3 regions of the Streptomyces sp. NPDC058052 genome follow, and region 2 is predicted to be linked to each of the others. Evidence: riboswitches for the same ligand, from Rfam matches in the RefSeq annotation. Region 2 holds a riboswitch; each other region holds the start of a gene.
What was found. A riboswitch is a leader RNA that binds a small molecule or an ion and turns the genes downstream of it on or off. The one in region 2 is predicted to bind cyclic di-AMP.
Positions count from the first base shown of each region.

Region 1: it holds a riboswitch for cyclic di-AMP, as region 2 does, so the genes downstream of both, ACFVU3_RS06155 (peptidoglycan DD-metalloendopeptidase family protein) here and ACFVU3_RS27840 (M23 family metallopeptidase) in region 2, are expected to answer to the same signal.
Region 3: it holds a riboswitch for cyclic di-AMP, as region 2 does, so the genes downstream of both, ACFVU3_RS08255 (transglycosylase family protein) here and ACFVU3_RS27840 (M23 family metallopeptidase) in region 2, are expected to answer to the same signal.

Region 1 is NZ_JBHVRX010000003.1:327,516-335,081, reverse strand. It holds gene hpnH (adenosyl-hopene transferase HpnH) at 1-475, shown strand, start outside; gene ACFVU3_RS06175 (aspartate aminotransferase family protein) at 486-1,871, shown strand; gene ACFVU3_RS06170 (helix-turn-helix domain-containing protein) at 1,945-2,574, shown strand; gene ACFVU3_RS06165 (DUF6126 family protein) at 2,597-2,761, shown strand; gene ACFVU3_RS06160 (tyrosine-protein phosphatase) at 2,820-3,641, opposite strand; cyclic di-AMP (ydaO/yuaA leader) riboswitch at 4,030-4,193, shown strand; gene ACFVU3_RS06155 (peptidoglycan DD-metalloendopeptidase family protein) at 4,198-5,181, shown strand; gene ACFVU3_RS06150 (SGNH/GDSL hydrolase family protein) at 5,342-6,145, shown strand; gene ACFVU3_RS06145 (STM4011 family radical SAM protein) at 6,132-6,998, opposite strand; gene ACFVU3_RS06140 (STM4012 family radical SAM protein) at 7,007-7,566, opposite strand, start outside.
Region 2 is NZ_JBHVRX010000023.1:108,910-116,475, forward strand. It holds gene ACFVU3_RS27805 (rhodanese-like domain-containing protein) at 1-98, shown strand, start outside; tRNA gene ACFVU3_RS27810 (tRNA-Met) at 150-223, shown strand; gene ACFVU3_RS27815 (MerR family transcriptional regulator) at 345-1,085, shown strand; gene ACFVU3_RS27820 (hypothetical protein) at 1,225-1,647, shown strand; gene ACFVU3_RS27825 (PLP-dependent cysteine synthase family protein) at 1,722-2,765, shown strand; gene ACFVU3_RS27830 (MFS transporter) at 2,762-4,081, shown strand; gene ACFVU3_RS27835 (PP2C family protein-serine/threonine phosphatase) at 4,241-5,485, shown strand; cyclic di-AMP (ydaO/yuaA leader) riboswitch at 5,711-5,862, shown strand; gene ACFVU3_RS27840 (M23 family metallopeptidase) at 5,874-7,076, shown strand; gene ACFVU3_RS27845 (aldo/keto reductase) at 7,148-7,566, shown strand, end outside.
Region 3 is NZ_JBHVRX010000004.1:308,649-316,214, reverse strand. It holds gene ACFVU3_RS08260 (transglycosylase family protein) at 1-789, shown strand, start outside; cyclic di-AMP (ydaO/yuaA leader) riboswitch at 1,053-1,227, shown strand; gene ACFVU3_RS08255 (transglycosylase family protein) at 1,232-1,972, shown strand; gene eno (phosphopyruvate hydratase) at 2,263-3,549, shown strand; gene ACFVU3_RS08245 (septum formation initiator family protein) at 3,652-4,122, shown strand; gene ACFVU3_RS08240 (DUF501 domain-containing protein) at 4,157-4,696, shown strand; gene ACFVU3_RS08235 (exopolyphosphatase) at 4,693-5,607, shown strand; gene ACFVU3_RS08230 (NAD(P)/FAD-dependent oxidoreductase) at 5,978-7,363, shown strand; gene ACFVU3_RS08225 (class I SAM-dependent methyltransferase) at 7,526-7,566, shown strand, end outside.

The sequences.
Region 1 (7,566 bases), on a different contig from region 2:
CGAGGTGCTGAATTACCTCAACGACGACCTCCAGGTCGACGAAATGATGATCTCGCCCGCCTATGCCTACGAGAAGGCGCCCGACCAGGAACACTTCCTCGGTGTCGAACAGACCAGGGAACTCTTCAGGAAGGCGTTCGCCGGGGGGAACAGGCGCCGCTGGCGGCTCAACCACTCGCCGCTCTTCCTCGACTTCCTCGAAGGAAAGGCCGACTTCCCCTGCACCGCCTGGGCGATCCCCAACTACTCCCTCTTCGGATGGCAGCGCCCCTGCTATCTGATGAGCGACGGCTACGTCCCCACCTACCGCGAACTCGTCGAGGAGACCGACTGGGACAAGTACGGCCGCGGCAAGGACCCGCGCTGCGCCAACTGCATGGCGCACTGCGGCTACGAACCGACCGCCGTGCTCGCCACCATGGGCTCGCTCAAGGAGTCGCTGCGGGCGGTCCGCGAGACCGTCTCGGGGAGCTGAGGGGCGGGCCATGACCGACGGCTTCGACCTGCGGGCGCTGCTCGCCGAGCGCGGCGGCGAGCGGTACGAGCTGCACGCCCGGTACCTCAACCCGCAGCTGCCGCGGATGCTGCGCACCATCGGCTTCGACAAGGTCTACGAGCGGGCCGCCGGCGCCCACTTCTGGGACGCCGAGGGCAACGACCACCTCGACATGCTCGCGGGCTTCGGCGTCATGGGCCTCGGACGGCACCACCCCGTCGTCCGCGGGGCCCTGCACGACGTCCTCGACGCGGACCTCCCCGACCTCACCCGCTTCGACTGCCCGCCGCTGCCCGGACTGCTCGCCGAGCGGCTGCTGGCCCACAGCCCCCACCTCGACCGGGTCTTCTTCTGCAACAGCGGCACCGAGGCCGTCGAGACCGCGCTGAAGTTCGCCCGGTACGCCACCGGACGCCCGAGGATCGTCTACTGCGACCACGCCTTCCACGGGCTCACCACCGGCGCCCTCTCCGTCAACGGCGAGAAGGGCTTCCGGGCGGGCTTCGACCCGCTGCTCCCGGACGCGCCGATCGCGCTCGGCGACCTCGACGCCCTGGAGCGCGAGCTCCGCATGGGGGACGTGGCCGCCTTCGTGGTCGAGCCGATCCAGGGCAAGGGCGTCCAGGAGGCCCCGCCGGGCTTCCTCGCGGCCGCGCAGGAGCTGCTGCGCCGGCACGGGGCGCTGCTGATCGCCGACGAGGTGCAGACCGGTCTCGGGCGGACCGGCGACTTCTACGCGTACCAGCACGAGGACGGCGTCGAGCCGGACCTGGTCTGCGTGGCGAAGGCGCTCTCCGGCGGCTACGTGCCGGTCGGCGCGACCCTCGGCAAGGACTGGATCTTCAAGAAGGTCTACTCGTCCATGGACCGGGTGCTGGTCCACTCGGCCAGCTTCGGCGCCAACGCCCAGGCGATGGCGGCGGGGCTCGCGGTGCTGTCGGTGATGGAGTCCGAGGGGACCGTCGCGCACGTGCGGCGGGTCGGCGGACTGCTGAAGGGCCGGCTGGAGGAGCTGGTGCCGCGGTACGAGCTGCTGCACGAGATCCGCGGCCGGGGGCTGATGATCGGGATCGAGTTCGGCCGGCCGAGCTCGCTGGGGCTGCGCGGCCGGTGGGCGATGCTCCAGGCGGCCCGGAAGGGGCTCTTCGCGCAGATGGTGGTGGTCCCGCTGCTCCAGCGGCACCGGATCCTCACCCAGGTCTCGGGCGACCATCTGGAGGTGATCAAGCTGATCCCGCCGCTGGTCGTCGACGAGGCGGACGTGGACCGTTTCGTCACCGCCTTCACGGCGGTCATGGACGACGCCCACGACGGTGGCGGGCTGCTCTGGGACTTCGGGAAGACGCTGGTCAAGCAGGCGGTCGCCCAGCGCTGAGACCGGTCACCCCGGTTTTTGCCTCTGGGGCAAGAAACTTGCCTCAGAGGCACGATCCTGGCGGAATGGACTCATGGACCACGTCCCCCGGGGCTCCGCCCCGGAAACCGCCGCCCCCGACATCCTGCCCGACGTCGCCCCGCAGCTGCGGGCGCTGCGCCGGCGCCGGGGGCTCACCCTGGAGGCCGCCGCCCAGCGGGCCGGGCTCTCCCCGGCGCACCTCTCGCGGCTGGAGACCGGGAACCGGCAGCCCTCGCTGCCGATGCTGCTGGCCCTCGCCCGTATCTACGGTACGACGGTCGCCGAGCTGCTGGGGGAGACCCCGCCCGAGCGCGACCCGGTGATCCGGGCCGACCGCTCCGATCCGGTCGAGGCCGACGGCTGGATCTACCGGCAGGCCGGCGGCGCCGGCCGGGCCATGCAGTGCCTGCGCGTCCACGTGCCGTACGCCACCCGGGCCGACATCGTCCGCGTCCACCCCGGCGAGGAGTGGCTGCACGTCCTCGAAGGGCAGGTGCGGCTCGCGCTCGGCGAGACCGTGCACCTCCTCGATCCCGGGGACAGCGCGCACTTCGACTCGCTCACCCCGCACCGGATCGGCGCGGCCGGCCGCGCCGGCGCCGAGGTGCTGTTCGTCCACACGCTCCTGCAGAGCCCCGCCGCCGAGATGTGCCTGGGCGGCGGCGCCCCGCACCCCCGCTGAGCCCCCCGAAGGGTTGGTCGACATGTCCGACAAGTCAGTTAATTCCGCCCCGGTCACCGGCGAGGAGCGCGGTGAGGGCAAGTTCCCCAAGGGGCTGGTGCTCCGCCTCTTCGCGTACCTGATCGCCGGTCACCTCTTCGCCGGCTTCCTCTACCTGCTCTTCATGCTCGGCGGGCAGAACCAGTAGGGCCCGGTCCGGCGGACCGGGTGCGGGCTGAGCCCGGCCGGTCCCCCGGGGTGGTGGCTCACGCCTCCGTGAGGAACCGTTCCCGCAGCCGCTCGCGGGTCTCGGGCGCCAGCTTCAGGCCCTCCGCGAGGTAGGCGTCCACGGAGCCCCAGGTCGTGTCGATCGTCTCGAAGGCGGCCCGGAGGTACTCCACCCGCGCGTCGAAGAGCGGGCTCAGCAGCTCCATCACCTCGGGCGCCATCGCGTCCCGGGCGGTGGAGCTGCGGCGCACCTTGTAGCGGCGGTGCGGCGCGTCGGACTTCACGTAGTCGGCCTCGATCGCCGCGCGCTCCACACCCAGCGCGAGCAGGGTGATGGCGATCGAGAGCCCGGCGCGGTCCTTGCCGGCCGCGCAGTGCATCAGGGCCGGGACGGAGTCCTCGGCGAGGGAGTGCAGGACCCGGCTGTGCTCGGCGGTCCGCTCCACGATCATCCGGCGGTACGAGGACGTCATCCGCTCCGCGGCCTTGCCGTCGCCCAGCAGGTCCCGCAGCGTGACGAGGTCGCCCTCGCGGACCATCCGCCAGAACTCCTTGCCGTCGGCCGGGTCGCTCAGGGGTATGTTCACGTTCCGTACGCCGGGCAGCTCGACGTCCGGCCCCTCCACCTTGGCGTCGGCGGCGTTGCGGAAGTCGAAGATCGTGTGCAGGCCGAGGCCGTCGAGGAAGGCCGCGTCGGACTCGGTGGCGTCGGCGAGGTGGCCGCTGCGGAAGAGGGTGCCGGGCCGGACCGCGCGTCCGTCCGTCGTCGGCAGGCCGCCCACGTCCCGGAAGTTGCGGACCTCCGCGAGCTCGGGCTCGCCGGGTTCGAGGGGCTGGACCTGCGGCAACTGCTGCGTCACGGATGCTCCTGGGGGTAGGCGTTCGCGGGACCGGACGAGATCGGTTCCCCCCGCAATCATCCCGGCGCGCGGGTCGTGGCGCACCCCCCTGGTCGGTAATGGGCGATCTGTCCATATTCATGACGCTTGGGGTAACACGCCCTGGTTGAGGGGGAGATGGAATCCGGTGCGTGAGCAGGGTCATAGAGGTGACGGATCGTGGCCGACCGCCCGGTCCAATCACCCTTTCCGGAAAGGGAATCGAGGGACCGTCATCGACGGAGGGTGACCGGAATTCCGGGCCCGAAGATCGCCCCGGAATGCCCGTCGAATTCACCGGCTTGTTCGTGCCGACCCCGCTCGTCTAGCGTCGCCGTCAATCCGGTCGGACCGCCGAATCCTGCCACCGCCCGGAATTCGACCCCATCCCATCGCGTGGCAGGAGCGGGGGACCCAAGGAAGTACGCCGGTCCCGCGATGCAGGACGGCTCGGGGTGAAGCCGCGTGAGAAACGCGGCCGGGCATCTCCAGTCCGAACCCGACAGCTCACCTCGCAGGCGCCGGAGAGGAATTCGCCATGCCCGCGAACGGTAAGCACCGCCGCCAGAAGTCCACCCTGATCACCCGTGGCCTGGTCGCCGCCGGCACCGGCGGCGTCGTCGTCGCCCTGCCGCTCATCGGCGCCACCGGAGCCCACGCCGCCGAGCAGGCGGCCCCGGCCGCCGTCTCCGCCACCGTCGTGAGCGCCGCCGCTCAGACCCAGGCCGCCGCCGCGCCGGCCGCCCAGGCCGCCGCCCCGAAGACGTACTCCGTCGTCGCCGGCGACTACCTGTCCAAGATCGCCGTCGAGCAGAACGTCGCCGGCGGCTGGCAGAAGCTCTACTCCGACAACCGCCAGGTCGTCGGCGAGAACCCCTCGCTGATCCTCCCGGGCATGAAGCTCACCCTCGGCGCCAAGAACACCGCCGAGGCCGCCGCCCCGAAGCCCGCCGCCAAGGCCGCCCCGAAGGCCGCCAAGGCCGCCCCGAAGGCCGAGCGCAAGGCCGTCCAGAAGTCCCAGTCCGCCGGCGAGCAGACCCGCGCCTCGCGCTCCGCCGACCGCGCCACCGCCCCGGCCGCCGCCCAGTCCTCCGGCTCCTCCGCGCAGGCCACCTCCTCCGGCTGGGTCGCCCCCGTCTCCGGCGGCGTCTCCACCCCGTACCGCGCCTCCGGCTCCATGTGGTCCTCCGGCTACCACACCGGTGCCGACTTCATCGCCTCCTCCGGCACCACCGTCCGCGCCGTCGGCGCCGGCACGGTCGTCTCCGCCGGCTGGAGCGGCGCCTACGGCAACGAGGTCGTCATCCAGCACGCCGACGGCAACTACTCGCAGTACGCCCACCTCTCCTCCCTGTCCGTCTCCGCGGGCCAGTCGGTGAGCGGCGGCCAGCAGATCGGCCTCTCCGGCTCCACGGGCAACTCCACCGGCCCGCACCTGCACTTCGAGATCCGCACCTCGCCGAGCTACGGCGCGGACATCGACCCGCTGGCCTACCTGCGCCAGCACGGCGTCTCGATCTGACCCGTCCGGCCCATCGGCCGCGACGAAGGCCCGGCACCCCTGGTGCCGGGCCTTCGCCTATTCCGGCTTGGCAAATTCTTTATCGGTGGCATATATCACCCGCCGTCAACCCCTCCTTACGGTCGCGTAGGTCACATCCGAAACGGAAGGATGTGCTGCCGTGGCAGACGATTCGAGAGAAACAGACAAGAACGCGTTCGGTTCATTCGGGTCGTACGCGGCGATCGGTGACAGCTTCACCGAGGGCGTCGGGGACCCCGGGCCCGACGGGACCTACGTCGGCTGGGCGGACCGCTTCGCCGTGCTCCTCGCCGACCAGCGGCCGGACCCCGAGGACTTCCGCTACGCCAACCTGGCGGTCCGCGGGCGTCTCCTCGACCAGATCGTGGCCGAGCAGGTGCCCCGCGCGAAGGAGCTCGCCCCCGACCTGGTGACCTTCTGCGCGGGCGGCAACGACATCATCCGCCCCGGCACCGACCCCGACGACGTCGCCGAGCGCTTCGAGCGGGCCGTCCGGGACCTCACCTCCGCCGTCGGCACCGTCATGGTGACCACCGGCTTCGACACCCGCGACGTGCCCGTGCTCAAGCACCTGCGCGGCAAGATCGCCACGTACACGGCCCACGTCCGGGCCATCGCCGACCGCTACGACTGCCCGGTCCTCGACCTGTGGTCGCTGCGGTCCGTCCAGGACCGGCGCGCCTGGGACGACGACCGGCTGCACCTCTCGCCCGAGGGGCACACCCGGGTCGCGCTGCGCGCCGCCCAGGTCCTGGGCCTGCCGGTCCCGGCCGACCCCGACCAGGAGTGGCCGCCGCTGCCCGCCCGGGGCCCGCTGGAGGTCCGCAGGGACGACATCCACTGGGCGCGCGAGTACCTGGTGCCGTGGATCGGGCGCCGGCTGCGCGGCGAGAGCTCCGGCGACCACGTCGAGGCCAAGCGCCCCGACCTCATGCCCCTGTAGGACCCGGACGCGCGCCGGCGGGGATCCGCTCCAGGACCCCGCCGGCGAAGACGTCGTACAGCGGCAGCGTCTCCAGGTGGACGTAGCCGATGTGGCAGTCGCAGACGGCGAGGGGGCAGGCCCGGGGCCGCAGCGCGGCACGGTACGAGCCGTCGTACAGATTGCCCAGCTCGGCCCGGACGAAGTGGCAGCGGCGCACCGTCCCGTCGCCGTCCACCGACACCACCGACTCGCCCGTCCGGCAGGGCAGCCCCGCCGAGCGGTGCGGACGCCGGCTGTACGGGAAGAGCGGGTCGATCCCCGTCCACGCCGCCGCCTCCGCGTCGGTGTACGTGTGCCCCTCGGCGGCGTTCACCCACAGGTAGACGTGGTCCGGCAGCGCGGCCCGCAGCCGCAGCGCCTCCCCGTGGTGCTCGGGCAGACCCACCACGCCCACGCTGAAGCGGACGCCCCGCGCCGCCAGGTCCAGAGCCTTGCCGAGGAAGCGGTCGTACGGGGTCTGGCCCGGGTGGTAGGTGCACCACAGGGCCAGCGACCCGAGGTCGGCCTCGTCGAGCCACGAGGTCCGGCAGCTCAGATTGGTCTGGATCGCCACCCGCTCCACGTGCGGGAGCCGCGACAGCTCCACCATCGCCCGCCGGTACCAGGAACGCACCAGGCTCTCGCCCCACGGCGTGAAGAGGATCCGCAGCCGGTCCCCGGTCCGCCCGGCCGCCCAGCCGGTGAACCGCTCCAGCGCCGCCCGGTCCGCCCGCAGCGTCTCCGGACTGTCCCGCCGCTTGGCGAACGGGCAGTACGGGCAGTCGTAGTCGCAGGAGGCGAGCGGCCCCCGGTACAGCAGCGTCAGGTCCATGCCCGCCCCTACTTCGGCTCGTACGCGGCCATCGCGGCCCGCACGGCGGGGGAGAACAGCTCCGGGCCGAGCCCGTCCGAGTGCGCGAGCCCCTCCGCCGACAGCCGCAGCAGCCCGTCCGGCGCCGACCCGTCCAGCCACCCGTACCCGGCGAACCGCTCCAGCTCCGGACCGAAGTCCTCGTACGCCCCCGACCCGAACCGTTCCTCGTAGCCGGCGAGCTCCATGCCCTCCGCCTGGAGCAGCGACTGGAGGAGGTGGCGGCGCCGCGCCTCCGCCCCGTCCACCCACCGGCCCACCTGGGCCCGCGAGAAGTCCCCGGACTCCGTGTACGCGTCGATGATCGAGCGGATCTCCCGCATGTCCACCGCGTAGTCGAAGGAGTAGTGCAGCGCCGAGGTGTACGACCGGGCACCGCACCCCAGGCCGATCATGCCGTCCGTCTGGCAGGCGTGGTCCTCCGGCCCCGACGGGCCCGTGTCCGCCCGCCGGAACATCCGCATCGACACCTGCTCGTAGCCGTGCGACAGGAGGTGGTCCCGGCCGCGCCGGTAGAGCCGCAGCCGCC
Region 2 (7,566 bases):
CCCGCGAGGGCTTCCCGTACGAGACGTGGGAGGGCCCCGCGGAGCGGGCCGCCGACCCGCTGACGGCGCCCGTCGACGCCGAGGACTGCGGCTGCTGAGGAATCCGATTTCGGTTTCCGCCGCCCATGCCGTAAGGTCATATTCACCGACGCGGGGTGGAGCAGCTCGGTAGCTCGCTGGGCTCATAACCCAGAGGTCGCAGGTTCAAATCCTGTCCCCGCTACTCAGTAGCCCGAAGGCCCGGATCGTCCCAGACGATCCGGGCCTTCGGCGTTCTCGGGTCCCGCCGCGCCGTCGCGTTCCGGGTTGACCTTTACGCAACGTCAAGTTCTACCGTTCCGGTCATGGAGTGGTCGATCCAGGAGATCGCCAGGAAGGCCGGCACCACCAGCCGCACGCTCCGCCACTACGGCGAGCTGGGGCTGCTGGAGCCGAGCCGGATCGGCGCGAACGGTTACCGGTACTACGACCAGGCGGCACTCGTGCGGCTGCAGCGGATCCTGCTGTTGCGCGAGCTCGGGCTCTCGCTGCCCGCGATCGCCGAGGTCCTCGAAGGCCAGCGGGACACCTCGGCCGCCCTGCGCACGCATCTGGCCCTCCTCCAGCAGGAGCGCGAGCGCATCGGGCGGCAGATCGAGGCCGTACGGACCACTCTCCACAAGACCGAGAGAGGAGAACAGCTCATGGCCGAGGAAGTCTTCGACGGCTTCGACCACACGGCGTACGAGGCGGAGGTCACCGAACGGTGGGGCCGCGACGCGTACGAACAGGGCGACCGCTGGTGGCGTTCGCTCGGCGAGGCCGAGAAGAAGGAGTTCATGGAGACGCAGGCCGGCATCGCCCGCGACTTCGGCGCGGCGGCCGCGGCGGGGCTCGCGCCGGACAGCGACGAGGCGCAGGCGCTGGCCCGCCGGCAGTACGACTGGCTCTCCGTGACCACGCGCCCGACGAAGGATTACCTGATCGGGCTCGGGCAGATGTACGTGGACGACCCGCGGTTCACCAGGAACTACGACAAGCACGGCGAGGGCACCGCGGTCCTGGTGCGCGACGCCCTGACCGTCTGGGCCGAGCGCAACCTCTGATCCGGGCGGGGCCCGGGGCCGCCGGAGTCACTTGGCCCGGTGTCCCTGACCGCCCGAAGTAAAGCCTGGCCGAAACCGTGCCGCTCCGCGCCTGTCCCTTTGCCCGGACGTGAACGCGGAACGTAACGTCATGCACGCCATGCGTGACCATGCCGTGACGGACGGGCGAGGAGCAGCAGGAGGACGGGCGCCCGTCCTCCTGCTGCTCCTCGCGCTCGTCGCGCTCTTCGCGGGGCTCTGCCACGGCGTCCCCGGCCCCGCGGAGGCCGCCGGGGCCGGGCACGCGGCCACCGGCGCGACCGTCGCCGTGGCCGGCCCCGTCCACGGGCCCGTCCCGCACGGCTGCGGCCAGGGCGGCGAGGGCCACGCGGCCGAGCTGCCGCCCTCCGCGCAGACGGCCACCGTCCCGCAGCTCGACCCGCCGGGTCCCGGCGCGGCCGTCACCGCCGGACACGTCACCCCGCTGCCGCCGGCGGCGGACCTGCGGCACGTCCGCACCCGGGCGGGGCCCTGCCCCGAGCCCGGCCGGCTCCTCGTCGCCCTCGGAGTGGACCGGAACTGAGGCCCCCCTGTCGCCCCGCGACAGCCAGGCCCCCCTTCCGGCGCACCACCCACTCCGAGGACGTAGCCACACCCATGCACACCCCCCTGCCCCCGTACGCGCCCGCGCGCCCGCATCCCACCGTCGGCAACACCCCCGTGCTGTGGACCGACGACGGCTACTGGGCCAAGCTCGAAGGCTTCAACGCCGGCGGCATCAAGGACCGTCCGGCGCTCCACATGGTCGAGGAGGCCCGCCGCCGCGGCGACCTGCGGCCCGGCGCGCCGATCGTCGAGTCGACCTCCGGCACCCTCGGCCTCGGACTCGCCCTCGCCGGCGTGCTCCACGGCCACCCCGTGCACGTCGTCACCGACCCCGGTCTGGAGCCGATCGTCGAGCGGATGCTCGTCGCCCACGGCGCCACCGTGCACGTCGTCACCGAACCCCACCCGGACGGCGGCTGGCAGCAGGCCCGCAAGGACCGGGTCGCCGAACTGCTCGCCCGCCTCGACGGCGCCTGGTGGCCCGACCAGTACGGGAACCCCGACAACCCCGCCGCCTACACCGGGCTCGCCGCCGAACTGTCCGGGCAGCTCGACCGGATCGACGTGCTCGTCTGCGCGGTCGGCACCGGCGGCCACTCCGCCGGCATCGCCCGCGCGCTGCGGGCCGGCGGCAGTCCCGCCCTGGAGCTCGTCGGCGTCGACTCCATCCGGTCGACCGTCTTCGGCCTGCCCGCCGGGGAGCGGCTGATGCGCGGCCTCGGCTCCTCCATCCACCCGGCCAACGTCGACCACGCGGCCTTCGACGAGGTCCACTGGGTGGCCCCGGCGGAGGCGGTCCGCTCGGCCCGCCGGCTCGCCGCCCGCCAGTACGCCACCGGCGGCTGGAGCGTCGGCGCGGTCGCCCTCGTGGCCGGCTGGCTGGCCCGCACGCGCCCGCGTGGCACCCGGATCGCGGCCGTCTTCCCCGACGGCCCCCAGCGCTACTTCGACACCGTCTTCAACGACGCGTACTGCGCCGCCCACGGCCTCCTCGACGGACCCGTGCGCGACGAGCCCGCCGCGTACACGGGACCGCGGGGGATCGAGGAGTGGACCCGGCGGGTCCTGGACCGCACGGCGGGGGCGACCCGATGAGCGGTACGGACACGGCCACCGCCGCCCCCGGCCGCGGCGGGCTCCGGAGGCGGAGCCGCACCTTCGAACCGGCCGTCCGGCTGCTCTTCCTCAACCAGCTCACCATCAACCTCGGCTTCTACATGCTGATGCCCTACCTGGCCGCCCACCTGGCCGACGGGCTCGGGATGGCGGCCTGGTCGGTCGGGCTCGTCCTCGGCGCGCGGAACCTCTCCCAGCAGGGCATGTTCCTCGTCGGCGGGGCGCTCGCCGACCGGCTCGGCTTCAAGCCGCTCATCGTGGCGGGCTGCGCGCTGCGGTCCGTCGGCTTCGGCGCCCTGGCCTTCGCCCAGTCGCTGCCCGTCCTCCTCGCCGCCTCCCTCGCCACCGGCCTCGCGGGCGCGCTCTTCAACCCGGCCGTCCGCGCGTGCCTGGCGGCGGAGGCGGGCGAGGAGCGCCGGGTGGAGGCGTTCGCCCTGTTCAACGCCTACTACCAGGCGGGGATCCTGCTCGGCCCGCTGGTCGGGGTGGCGCTCACCGGGGTGTCGTTCCGGCTGACGTGCGTGGTCGCGGCGCTGCTCTTCCTCGGCCTGACCCTGGTCCAGCTGCGGCACCTGCCCGTCTCGGCGGGCGGCGGGCGGCCGGAGCCGAAGGGGGGCGGGACCCGGGGCCAGTTCCGCACCGTCCTCGGCAACCGCGTCTTCTGGCTCTTCTCACTCGCCATGACCGGCTCGTACGTCCTCTCCTTCCAGGTCTACCTGGCGCTGCCGCTCGCGGCGGGCGGCAGCGGCGTGACGACCGCGCTCTTCGTCGTCTCCGCGCTCGTCGCGCTCGCCGGACAGCTGCGGATCACCGCCTGGTGCGCGGCCCGGCTCTCCCGCGAGCGGAGCCTCGTCCTCGGCCTGGCGCTGATGGGCGGCGCCTTCCTGCTGCCGGCCGCGCTCGGCCGGGGCGCGCCGGCGCTGCTGCTGTGCGCGGCGGTCCTCGCGGTGGCGAACGCGGTGCTCTACCCGTACGAGATGGACACCGTCGTCGCGCTCTCCCGGGGGCGCTGGGTGGCCACCCACTACGGGCTCTACAACACGGTGTGCGGGATCGGCATCACGCTCGGGAACCTCGGCACGGGCGTGCTGCTCGACGTGACGGGGTCGACGGCCGTGCCGTGGCTCGCGCTCTGCGGCGTCGGCCTGGCCTGCGCGGCGGCGGTCGCGCTGCTGGGGCGGGGAGGCCGGCTGCGGACGGCGGAGGAGGCGACGAAGGCGGAGGAGGAGGCCGTGCGGACCGGGGAGGCCGTGCGGACCGGGGAGGAGGCCGGGACGGAGCGGCGGGCCGGGTAGGGCGCCCGGGGGCCGGCGTACCGCGCCCCGCCGGGTCGTCCCGCCGGGGTACGCCGGTCGGCCCTCCGCCGGTCGCACCCGGGAGCCGTCGCGGGGACCCTGGGAGGGTGCGCGGCGCCGGGCCCGGCGGCGGGCCGGCGACCGGTCAGGAGTACTCAGGTGACGCACCCTCGGGGAGCGGCGGGCGGTGGGCGGCGGGGCGAGGCGCCCGGTCGCCGTGCCGCCCGGTCCGGCGCGCCCCGGGGGCCGTACGGCGGCGAGCCGCCTCCGGGCGTCCCCTTCGGGGCCACCCGGAGGTTCCTGCGGGCGCTGCCGCCGCTGATCATCGCCGGCGGGGTGGTCTTCGACGTCTCCACCCCGCCCTCGTACACGGCGGCACCGCTCTTCTCCGCCGCCCCGCTGGTCGCCGCCCCGTTCTTCTCCCGGCTCACGACGCTGCTGACCGGGCTCGCGGCGATCCTGGCCTCGATCGGGCTGCACGCGTACAACGACACGCTCTCCGACGCGTCCTCGCTCACCGAGACCCTGACCGTGGTGACGGTCTCCGCGCTGGCGATGCTGATCAACCTGGTGGTGCGGCGCAGCGGGGAGCGGCTGGCGTCGGCGCGGGTGATCGCGGAGGCGGCGCAGCGGGCGGTGCTGCCGATGCCGGCGGAGCGGATCGCGGGGCTCCAGTGCGCGGCCCGGTACGAGGCGGCGCAGGCGGACGCGTTCATCGGCGGCGACCTGTTCGCGGTGCAGGACACCCCGCACGGGGTGCGGCTCGTGGTCGGGGACGTGCGGGGCAAGGGGATGGACGCGGTGGAGGCGGTGGCCGTCGTCATCGGCGCCTTCCGGGAGGCGGCAGAGCAGGAGGCGGCCCTGGAGGGGGTGGCGCAGCGGCTCGAACGGGCGCTCACGCGCGAGGGCACCCGGCGCGAGGGGCTGGACGCCTTCGAGGGGTTCACGACGGCGGTGCTCGCCGAGATCCCGCGCGAGGGCGGGGTCGTACGGGTCGTGAACCGGGGGCACCCGCCGCCGCTCCTGCTGCACGGGGACGGGCGGCTGGAGACGATCGAGCCGGCCGAGGCCGCGCTGCCGCTCGGGATGGGGGAGCTGTCGGTCTGGCCGGACCGGGCCGACGAGCGGCCGTACGTGCCGGGCGCGACGCTGCTCTTCTACACGGACGGCCTGTCGGAGGCGCGGGACGCGTACGGCGTCTTCTACGATCCGGCGGCCCGGCTCGCGGGGGCGGTCTTCCCGGGCCCGGAGGAGCTGCTGGACGCGCTCGTGGACGACGTGCGGCGGCACACCGGCGGCGGTTCGACCGACGACATGGCGCTGCTCGCGGTGAGCCGTCCGGCGGCCGGGGCCCCCGAGCGGAGGCGGACGATGCCGGTGGTGCCGCCCGGGCCGGCGTCCTGAAGGACGCCCGGTCACGGTCCGTGGTCGTGAGGTGTCACAGCGATAACAATTGACACACCATCAGTTTTCCAGGATCCGGCCGGTCCTCACTGAAGGGGGGTCAATTCGGGCGAATCCCTGTCAATTCAATGAATGATCAAGAGGAACGGCTTGGAATCGGACCGCCGTGTCTATTAACGTTCGATAACGCAGCGCGGTCGTCCCAGCCGTCGCAAGAGACGGCTCCGTGCGCACGTGCCGAATCCCGAAAGGGAACCGGGGAACCATCCCTTGGGGTGAATCGGGCCCCTCGCACATCCCCCGTGCGAACACGCCCGTAGGAGACCTTCCTGCTCCGAACCCGTCAGCTAACCCGGTAGGCGAGAAGGAAGGAAAGGAGCGCGCCTCCGTGGCGTCCAACACCCCCGTACCCGGAGCCCCCTTCGACCCCTTCGGCGGCCCGGGTGCCGTCGGAGCGGACGACCCGGCAGGCGCGGCGTCGGGCACGTACGCGTACGAAACCGCCTCCTTCACCCCCGCGCCCGGGGAGTGGAACCCGACCGAGGGCTCCCTGCGCGCCGAGAGCCGCGCCGGCGGCCGGCACCGGGTCGTGAAGCAGCGCTCCAACTTCGCCCGCTCCTCCACCGTCCTCGGCGTCGGCGTCATCGCCGCCGTCGGCGCGGGCGGCCTCGCCACCGCGCAGGAGAAGCCCCCCGTCGCGATCTCCCTCCCGGACCTCCCGGACCTCGGCCTGCCGGACGCCCACGACCTCCCCGGCGTCGGCGCCCTGCTGCCCGGCGGCGACGAGGAGAGCTCCCGGACCGAGGACTCCGCCCCGGTCGCCGCGGGCGGCGCGGCCGCGAAGCCGCTCACCTCCATCACGTACACCGCCCCGGCCGACACCACCGCCGGCGCCCCCGCCGAGGAGCGCACCGCCTCCGCCGCCGACGCGGGCGAGGCCCTGCGCGCCCGCATCCTGCAGCAGGCCGAACAGCAGCAGCAGGCCGCCGCCGACGCCGAGAAGCTGGCCGCCGAGAAGGCCGCCGCCGAGAAGGCCGCCGCGGACGCCCAGGCCAGGGCGGACGCCGTCGCGAAGGCCGAGGCCGAGGCGAAGGCCAAGGCGGAGGCGGAGCGGATCGCCGCGGAGAAGGCCGAGGCCGAGCGGATCGCCGCCGAGAAGGCGGAGGCCGAGCGGCTCGCCAAGCTGGCCGCCAGCTACTCCATGCCGCTCTCCTCGTACACGCTGACCTCCACCTACATGCAGTCCGGTTCGATGTGGTCCTCCGGCTACCACACGGGCCTCGACTTCGCCGCGCCCACCGGCACCCCGCTCAAGGCGGTGCACGGCGGCACGATCAAGTCGGCCGGCTGGTCCGGCTCGTACGGCTACCGGATCGTCCTGGAGCTGGAGGACGGCACCGAGGTCTGGTACTGCCACCTCTCCTCGATGACCGTCGCCGCCGGCCAGACCGTCACCACCGGCGAGACCATCGGCCGCGTCGGCGCCACCGGCAACGTCACGGGCCCCCACCTCCACCTGGAGGTCCACACCCCGGACGGCTCGGGCATCGACCCCGCCGAGTGGCTGCGGTCCAAGGGCCTTTCGGTCTGAGCCCGCCTTCCGGTAGGGGTTCAGGCTCCCCTATCGGAATACGCCCGGCGGTGCACGGAGTTGATCGCTGCATGACGTCACCTCTGCGCCCGCTGGGCACCTCCGACCTGCAGGTCTTCCCGCTCGCCCTCGGCGGCAACGTCTTCGGCTGGAGCGCCGACGAGGAGCGGTCGTTCGCCGTCCTCGACGCCTACGCGGCCGCCGGCGGCAACTTCGTGGACACCGCCGACGTCTATTCGCAGTGGGTCGAGGGCAACACGGGCGGCGAGTCCGAGACGATCATCGGCCGCTGGCTGGCCGCCCGGGGCAACCGCTCCGACATCGTTGTCGCCACCAAGGTCGGCGCCCACTCCCCCCTCAAGGGCCTCGCCGCCCCCACCATCAAGGCCGGCGCGGAGGAGTCCCTGCGCCGCCTCGGCACCGACTACATCGACCTCTACTACACGCACTTCGACGACGAGTCGGTGCCCGTGGAGGAGATCGTCACCGC
Region 3 (7,566 bases), on a different contig from region 2:
TGCGCCCCCATCGCCGGTCTGACGAACGACGGCAGGGCCACCGGCGTCCAGCCGGGCCCCGCCGTCCAGGAGGAGGACGAGGGCGGCGTGGCCCCCGAGTCGAACTGGACCGGCGGCTCGTCCGCCTCCGCCCCCACCGCGCCCGCGAAGGCGCCCGGGGTGGGGGAGAAGGAGGAGAAGGCCGCGGAGAAGAAGGAGGCCGTCACCGCCCCGGCGACGCCGGCCGCCCCCACGACGCCCGCCGGCTCCGCCACGCCCGCCACGCCGCCCTCCGCGGGCACCGTCACGCCGCCGCCGTCCGCCGTCACCCCGGACGTGCCCGCCGACACCGCCCCGGACGCCCCGGACGCCTCCACGGGCACCCCGGTCGCGCCGGGCACGCCCGGCACCCCGGGCACGCCGCCGGACGCCTCGGAGACGCCCGTGGCGCCCGGCACCCCGGTGACCCCCGGTGCGGACGGGTCTGACGTGTCGTCGGACACGCCCGGGACGGGCAAGCACCGGGGCGAGGCCGCACCGGAGGAAAGCGACAAGACGGACACGGAGCAGGATTCCGGACGTCATGCCGCAGCTTCGGACAAGGTCACCTCAACCCCCGTCAACTCGGACGCAAGCGACGCTTACACCGTGCGCCCGGGTGACAGCCTGTCGGAGATTGCGCAGGAGAACGACCTCCCCGGCGGCTGGGACGCCCTCTACGACGCCAACCGCCAGACGGTCGGCATCGATCCGGATCTCATCCTCCCTGGTCAGAGCCTTGAGCTGACGGTCCCTTCATCGGAGAAGTGAGGCCGTTTCAGGGCTTTATGTCCGCTTTTGGGAAAGTGAGACATGGGTCTCTTCGCCCCAACTGGCGTGTCACGTCCGCAAACTTTGCTCCCGTCAGCTCTCACCTGCGCAAACGAGGTCTGACGGGATGCAAGTAAGGGCGATTTGTCCGTCGTAAGGCCCTTTGAACTTCAAGCGGGTGTGTGTCTACGGTCGACACCGCTCGCCACCGCGGGCCCCGTCGACCGAAACGCCGAGTCCTGCCGTCGGCCGCCGGGAATGTCGTCGCGAAAGCGCCGTAGGCAGGAGTGGGGGACCCAAGGTTTGCGCCGGTCCCGGCCGTCGAGAGACGGCCGATCGACCGGCTTGGGGTGAAGCCGCGTGCAAGGACACGCGGCCGGGCGCACTCTTCAAGCCCGAACCCGACAGCTCACCTCACAGGCGTCGGTGAAGAGGAATCTCCATGCTGTTCTCCGGCACGGGCAAGCGTCGTCGTCCCTCCAAGGCCACTCGCGTCGTCGCCCTCGTCGGCGTCACCGGTGCGGCCGTCGCCGCCCCGCTGATGGCCGCCGGCACCGCCTCGGCCGCCACCGCCTCCGAGTGGGACCGCGTCGCCCAGTGCGAGTCCGGCGGCAACTGGTCCATCAACACCGGCAACGGCTACTACGGCGGCCTCCAGTTCTCGGCCTCCACCTGGGCCGCGTACGGCGGCACCGCCTACGCCTCCACCGCCGACCAGGCCAGCAAGTCGCAGCAGATCGCCATCGCCGAGAAGGTCCTCGCGGGCCAGGGCAAGGGCGCGTGGCCGAGCTGTGGCGTGGGCCTCTCCGGCGCCTCGTACGACGGCGGCTCCGCCGAGGCCGCTCCGCAGCAGCAGAGCACCCAGCAGAGCGCCCCGCAGCAGAGCGCCCCGAAGCGCTCCGCCGAGCAGCCCGCCAACCGCAGCGAGCAGCGCCAGGCCCCGAAGCGGACCGCCGCCCAGGCCGCCCCGCAGGCCGCCGCCAAGAAGACCGTCACCACCCCGACCGGCAAGAAGGTCAAGAAGGGCGACGGCGAGTACAAGGTCACGGCCGGCGACACCCTCAGCAAGATCGCCGCGGCGCAGGGCGTCGAGGGCGGCTGGGCGAAGCTCTTCGAGCTCAACAAGGACGTCGTCGAGAACGCCGACCTGATCTACCCGGGCCAGCAGCTCCACCTGAAGTGAGCCCCGCGGCACCCGTGAGTCCGGCGGCTCACCGGTGCCCTGCGACCCTCCCGCGGTGACCACCCCGGTCCCGAGCCCCCTTCCCCCGTGGGCCCGGGACCGGGGTTCTGCCGTTACTGTCCAGTAGATCCCGGGGCTTTCGTCCTTCGATGCGTGCTCTTGGGCCCTTTTTCGTCCCAGGGGACGGGCGGTCGGCTGGCCGGAGCGCCGGAGCCGGTTAGGCTCATGTCGCAAGGCGAACGAGACCTTGCGACCCATGCGCCACACCTAGCGTCACATCCCAGAAGGAGATGCTCGTGCCGTCCATCGACGTCGTCGTAGCCCGGGAAATCCTGGACTCCCGAGGCAACCCCACGGTCGAGGTCGAGGTCGGCCTCGACGACGGCAGCACCGGCCGTGCTGCCGTTCCGTCCGGTGCCTCCACCGGTGCGTTCGAGGCCCTGGAGCTCCGCGACGGTGACCAGAACCGCTACCTCGGCAAGGGTGTCGAGAAGGCCGTCCTCGCCGTCATCGAGCAGATCGGCCCGGAGCTCGTCGGCTACGACGCCACCGAGCAGCGCCTGATCGACCAGGCCATGTTCGACCTGGACGCCACCCCGGACAAGTCGTCGCTCGGCGCCAACGCCATCCTCGGCGTCTCCCTCGCCGTCGCGCACGCCGCCTCCGAGGCCAGCGACCTCCCCCTCTTCCGCTACCTCGGCGGCCCGAACGCGCACCTGCTGCCCGTTCCGATGATGAACATCCTCAACGGTGGGTCGCACGCCGACTCCAACGTCGACATCCAGGAGTTCATGATCGCCCCGATCGGCGCGGAGTCCTTCTCCGAGGCCCTCCGCTGGGGCACCGAGGTCTACCACACCCTCAAGTCCGTCCTGAAGGCCAAGGGCCTCTCCACCGGCCTCGGCGACGAGGGCGGCTTCGCCCCGAACCTCGGCTCCAACCGCGAGGCGCTCGACCTCATCCTGGAGGCCGTCAAGCAGGCCGGCTACGTGCCCGGCAAGGACGTCGCCCTCGCCCTGGACGTCGCCGCCTCCGAGTTCTACAAGGACGGCAAGTACCTCTTCGAGGGCAAGGAGCGCTCCGCCGCCGAGATGACCGAGTACTACGAGGAGCTCGTCTCCTCGTACCCGCTCGTCTCCATCGAGGACCCGCTGTTCGAGGACGACTGGGCCGGCTGGAACGTCATCACCGAGCGCCTCGGCGACAAGGTCCAGCTCGTCGGCGACGACCTCTTCGTCACCAACCCCGAGCGCCTGGCCCGCGGCATCGAGGAGAAGTCCGCCAACGCCCTCCTGGTGAAGGTCAACCAGATCGGCTCGCTGACCGAGACCCTCGACGCCGTCGAGCTCGCCCAGCGCAACGGCTTCAAGTGCATGATGTCCCACCGCTCCGGCGAGACCGAGGACGTCACCATCGCCGACCTCGCCGTCGCCACCAACTGCGGCCAGATCAAGACCGGCGCCCCGGCCCGCTCCGAGCGCGTCGCCAAGTACAACCAGCTGCTGCGCATCGAGGAGATCCTCGACGACGCCGCCGTCTACGCCGGCCGCAGCGCCTTCCCGCGCTTCAAGGGCTGAACCTGCCCGGCACCGTAGTTCCGTCCGTCCCCGCACCCGGTCCCGTACCGTGTGCGGGGACGCACGTTTGAGGGACACCGGAGACAGGGGAGGCGACACGACATGGCCGTGAAGGACCGGGACCGGTTCTCCACCGCGACCCGGATCAGGCTGCTCGGCGAGCAGACCGCCGCCCGTGTCTACCGCTCCCAGACCCGGCGCCAGGCCCGGCGCTCCCGGCTCACCGGCCGCGCCGCCTTCCTCGCCCTCGTCGTCTGCTCCCTCGTCGTCGCCCTCGCCTACCCGATACGGAGCTACGTCTCCCAGCAGGGCGAGATCGCCGAACAGGAGCGCAAGGCCGCCGAGGCCGCCCGGCGGGTCGAGGAGCTGCGGGACGAGAAGGCCCGCCTCCAGGACCCCGCCTACGTCCGCCGCCTCGCCCGCGAGCACCTCCACTACGTGCTCCCCGGCGAGACCGGCTTCACCGTGAACGACCCCGGGGCGGCCGACCGCCCCCGCGCCGACCAGGGCACGGCCGACCGCCCCTGGTACGACAACCTGTGGGACGGCGTGGACCACGCCGACCGTCCCTGACGACGCCCGACACGACCCCACGAGCAAGGCAGACATGGAAACGCCCCCTCCGCAGACCGAACGCACCGAGCCCACCGAGGCGGACGTCGCCGCCTTCGAGGCGCAGCTCGGACGGCCGCCCCGCGGCCTGCGCGCCATCGCGCACCGCTGCCCCTGCGGCAACCCGGACGTCGTCGAGACCGCGCCGCGGCTGCCCGACGGCACCCCCTTCCCGACCACGTACTACCTCACCTGCCCCCGGGCGGCCTCGGCCATCGGCACCCTGGAGGCCAACGGGGTCATGAAGGAGATGCAGGCCCGGCTCGCCACCGACCCGGAGCTCGCCGCCGCCTACCGCGCCGCGCACGAGGACTACCTCGCCCGCCGGGACGCCATCGAGGTCCTGGAGGGCTTCCCCAGCGCCGGCGGCATGCCCGACCGCGTGAAGTGCCTGCACGTCCTCGTCGGCCACTCGCTGGTCGCCGGCCCGGGCGTGAACCCCTTCGGCGACGAGGCCCTCGCGATGCTCCCCGAGTGGTGGGCCAAGGGCCCGTGCGTCACCCCCTGCGCGGACGAGAAGGAGCCCGCGGAATGACCCGGGTCGCCGGAATCGACTGCGGCACCAACTCCATCCGCCTCCTCGTCGCCGACGTCGACCCGGAGACGGGCCACCTCGTCGAGCTGGACCGCCGGATGCTGGTCGTCCGGCTCGGGCAGGGCGTGGACCGGACCGGCCGCCTCGCTCCCGAGGCGCTGGAGCGGACCTTCGCCGCCTGCCGCGAGTACGCCGCCGTCATCGAGGAGTTCGGCGCCGAGCGGATCCGCTTCGTCGCCACCTCCGCCTCCCGCGACGCCGAGAACCGGCAGGAGTTCGTCGACGGGGTCGTGGAGATCCTGGGCGTCGAGCCCGAGGTGATCACCGGCGACCAGGAGGCCGAGTTCTCCTTCACCGGTGCCACCGGCGAGCTGCCGGACTCGGAGACGTACCTCGTCGTGGACATCGGCGGCGGCTCCACCGAGTTCGTCACCGGCGACCGGCACGTCGAGGCCGCCCGCTCCGTCGACATCGGCTGCGTCCGGCTCACCGAGCGGCACGTCCGGCACGACCCGCCGACCGCCGAGGAGGCCGAGGCGATCCGCGCCGACGTGCGCGCCGCCCTCGACCTCGCCGCCGAGACCGTGCCGCTCGACACGGCCGGCACCCTCGTCGGCCTGGCCGGCTCGGTCACCACCATCGCCGCCATCGCCCTCGGCCTGCCGGGGTACGACTCCGAGAAGATCCACCACGCCCGGATCCCCGCCGCGCAGGTCGCCGAGATCGCCGGACGGCTGCTCGCCTCCACCCACGACGAGCGGGCCGCGATCCCCGCGATCCACCCCGGCCGGGTGGACGTCATCGTGGCGGGCGCGCTGGTCCTCCAGGAGATCGTGGAGCGGGTCGGAGCCGCCGAGGTCGTGGTCAGCGAGCACGACATCCTCGATGGGATCGCCCTATCCGTGGCATAGCGGGCAGCTATCGAGGCATCCGGCGACACCCTGCCGGAGAAGCTTCGTGAAGTTCTTCACAAGGAAAAGGGCCCTGATGGCGCCGGAGGGAGGTCTTTGGGCCTTCCGAGGGGGTCCTCAGGGCCCTTTCGCAGGTCCGGAGGCCACTTCGCTCGAAGTTTCCATCGTGTGAACGCGTCCGCTGGTTCGGCGTTAACGAAGGCTCTCCGGGCCAGTTCAGTAGGGGTGAACAACGTTCACCACTGCATTCCGGTTCCTTTGCACGACCATGACGTGGATCACGTGGGCGGCGGAGTGTAGCAGAGCACTCCCGGAAGCTTGTGAAGGGGCGCACGAGGTGACCCCCCCGAGTGGGTGGATACTCGATGCCATGAGCACCACGGAGCGTCCCAGGATCCTCATCGTAGGCGGCGGGTACGTTGGCCTGTACGCCGCGCGGCGCATCCTCAAGAAGATGCGTTACGCCGAGGCGACCGTCACGGTCGTCGACCCCCGGTCGTACATGACCTACCAGCCCTTCCTCCCCGAAGCCGCCGCCGGCAGCATCTCGCCGCGCCACGTCGTCGTCCCGCTGCGACGCGTCGTGCGCGGAGCCGAGGTGCTCACCGGCCGGGTCACCACCATCGACCAGGACCGCAAGGTCGCCACGATCGCGCCGCTCGTCGGCGAGGCGTACGAGCTGCCCTTCGACTACCTGGTCATCTCGATGGGTGCCGTCTCCCGCACCTTCCCGATCCCCGGCCTCGCCGAGCAGGGCATCGGCATGAAGGGCATCGAGGAGGCCATCGGCCTGCGCAACCACGTCCTCGAGCAGCTGGACAAGGCCGACTCGACCACCGACGAGGAGGTCCGCCGCAAGGCCCTGACCTTCGTCTTCGTCGGTGGTGGCTTCGCCGGCGCCGAGACGATCGGCGAGGTCGAGGACATGGCCCGCGACGCCGCGAAGTACTACCAGAACGTCTCGCGCGAGGACATGCGCTTCGTCCTGGTCGACGCCGCCGACAAGATCCTCCCCGAGGTCGGCCCCAAGCTCGGCCAGTACGGCAAGGAGCACCTGGAGTCCCGCGGCATCGAGATCTACCTGGAGACCTCCATGGACTCCTGCGTGGACGGCCACGTCGTGCTCAAGAACGGCCTCGAGGTCGACTCCAACACCATCGTGTGGACCGCCGGCGTCAAGCCGAACCCGGCCCTCGCCCGCTTCGGTCTGCCGCTCGGCCCCCGCGGCCACGTGGACTGCAACGAGAAGCTGCAGATCAACGGCCTCGACTACGCCTGGGCCGCGGGCGACAACGCCCAGGTCCCGGACATGGTCGGCCGCCGCGCCGGCAACCCGAACGCCTGGTGCCCGCCGAACGCCCAGCACGCGCTGCGCCAGGCCAAGGTCCTCGGCGACAACGTCGTGTCCGGCATGCGCGGCTTCGAGCAGCGCGAGTACAGCCACGCCAACAAGGGCGCCGTGGCCGGCCTCGGTCTGCACAAGGGCGTCGCCATGATCGTCATGGGCAAGGTGAAGATCAAGCTCAAGGGCCGTCTCGCCTGGTACATGCACCGTGGCTACCACGGCATGGCGATGCCGACCTTCAACCGCAAGATCCGCGTCTTCGCCGACTGGACCCTCGGCATGTTCCTCAAGCGCGAGGTCGTCTCGCTCGGCGCCATGGAGACGCCGCGCGAGGAGTTCTACGAGGCCGCCAAGCCCGCCCCGGCCCCCGCCGCGGCCGCCCCGGCCCCGGAGAAGGCCAAGGCGTCGTAACACCCCCGGCAGTACCGAAGGGCCGTCCGTCATCCGTGGTGCGGGCGGCCCTTCGGCGTGTTTTGCGCACGTCTTGCGTCGCGGCGGGATGGGAAACGCCTACCGACGGTGTTCCCTTGGTGACGGACAAGTCTGGGGCAAGCACCACGGAGGTGTGTCACCATGGCCGACGCCGCGACGCGGCTCGCGACTCTCGCCGAGGA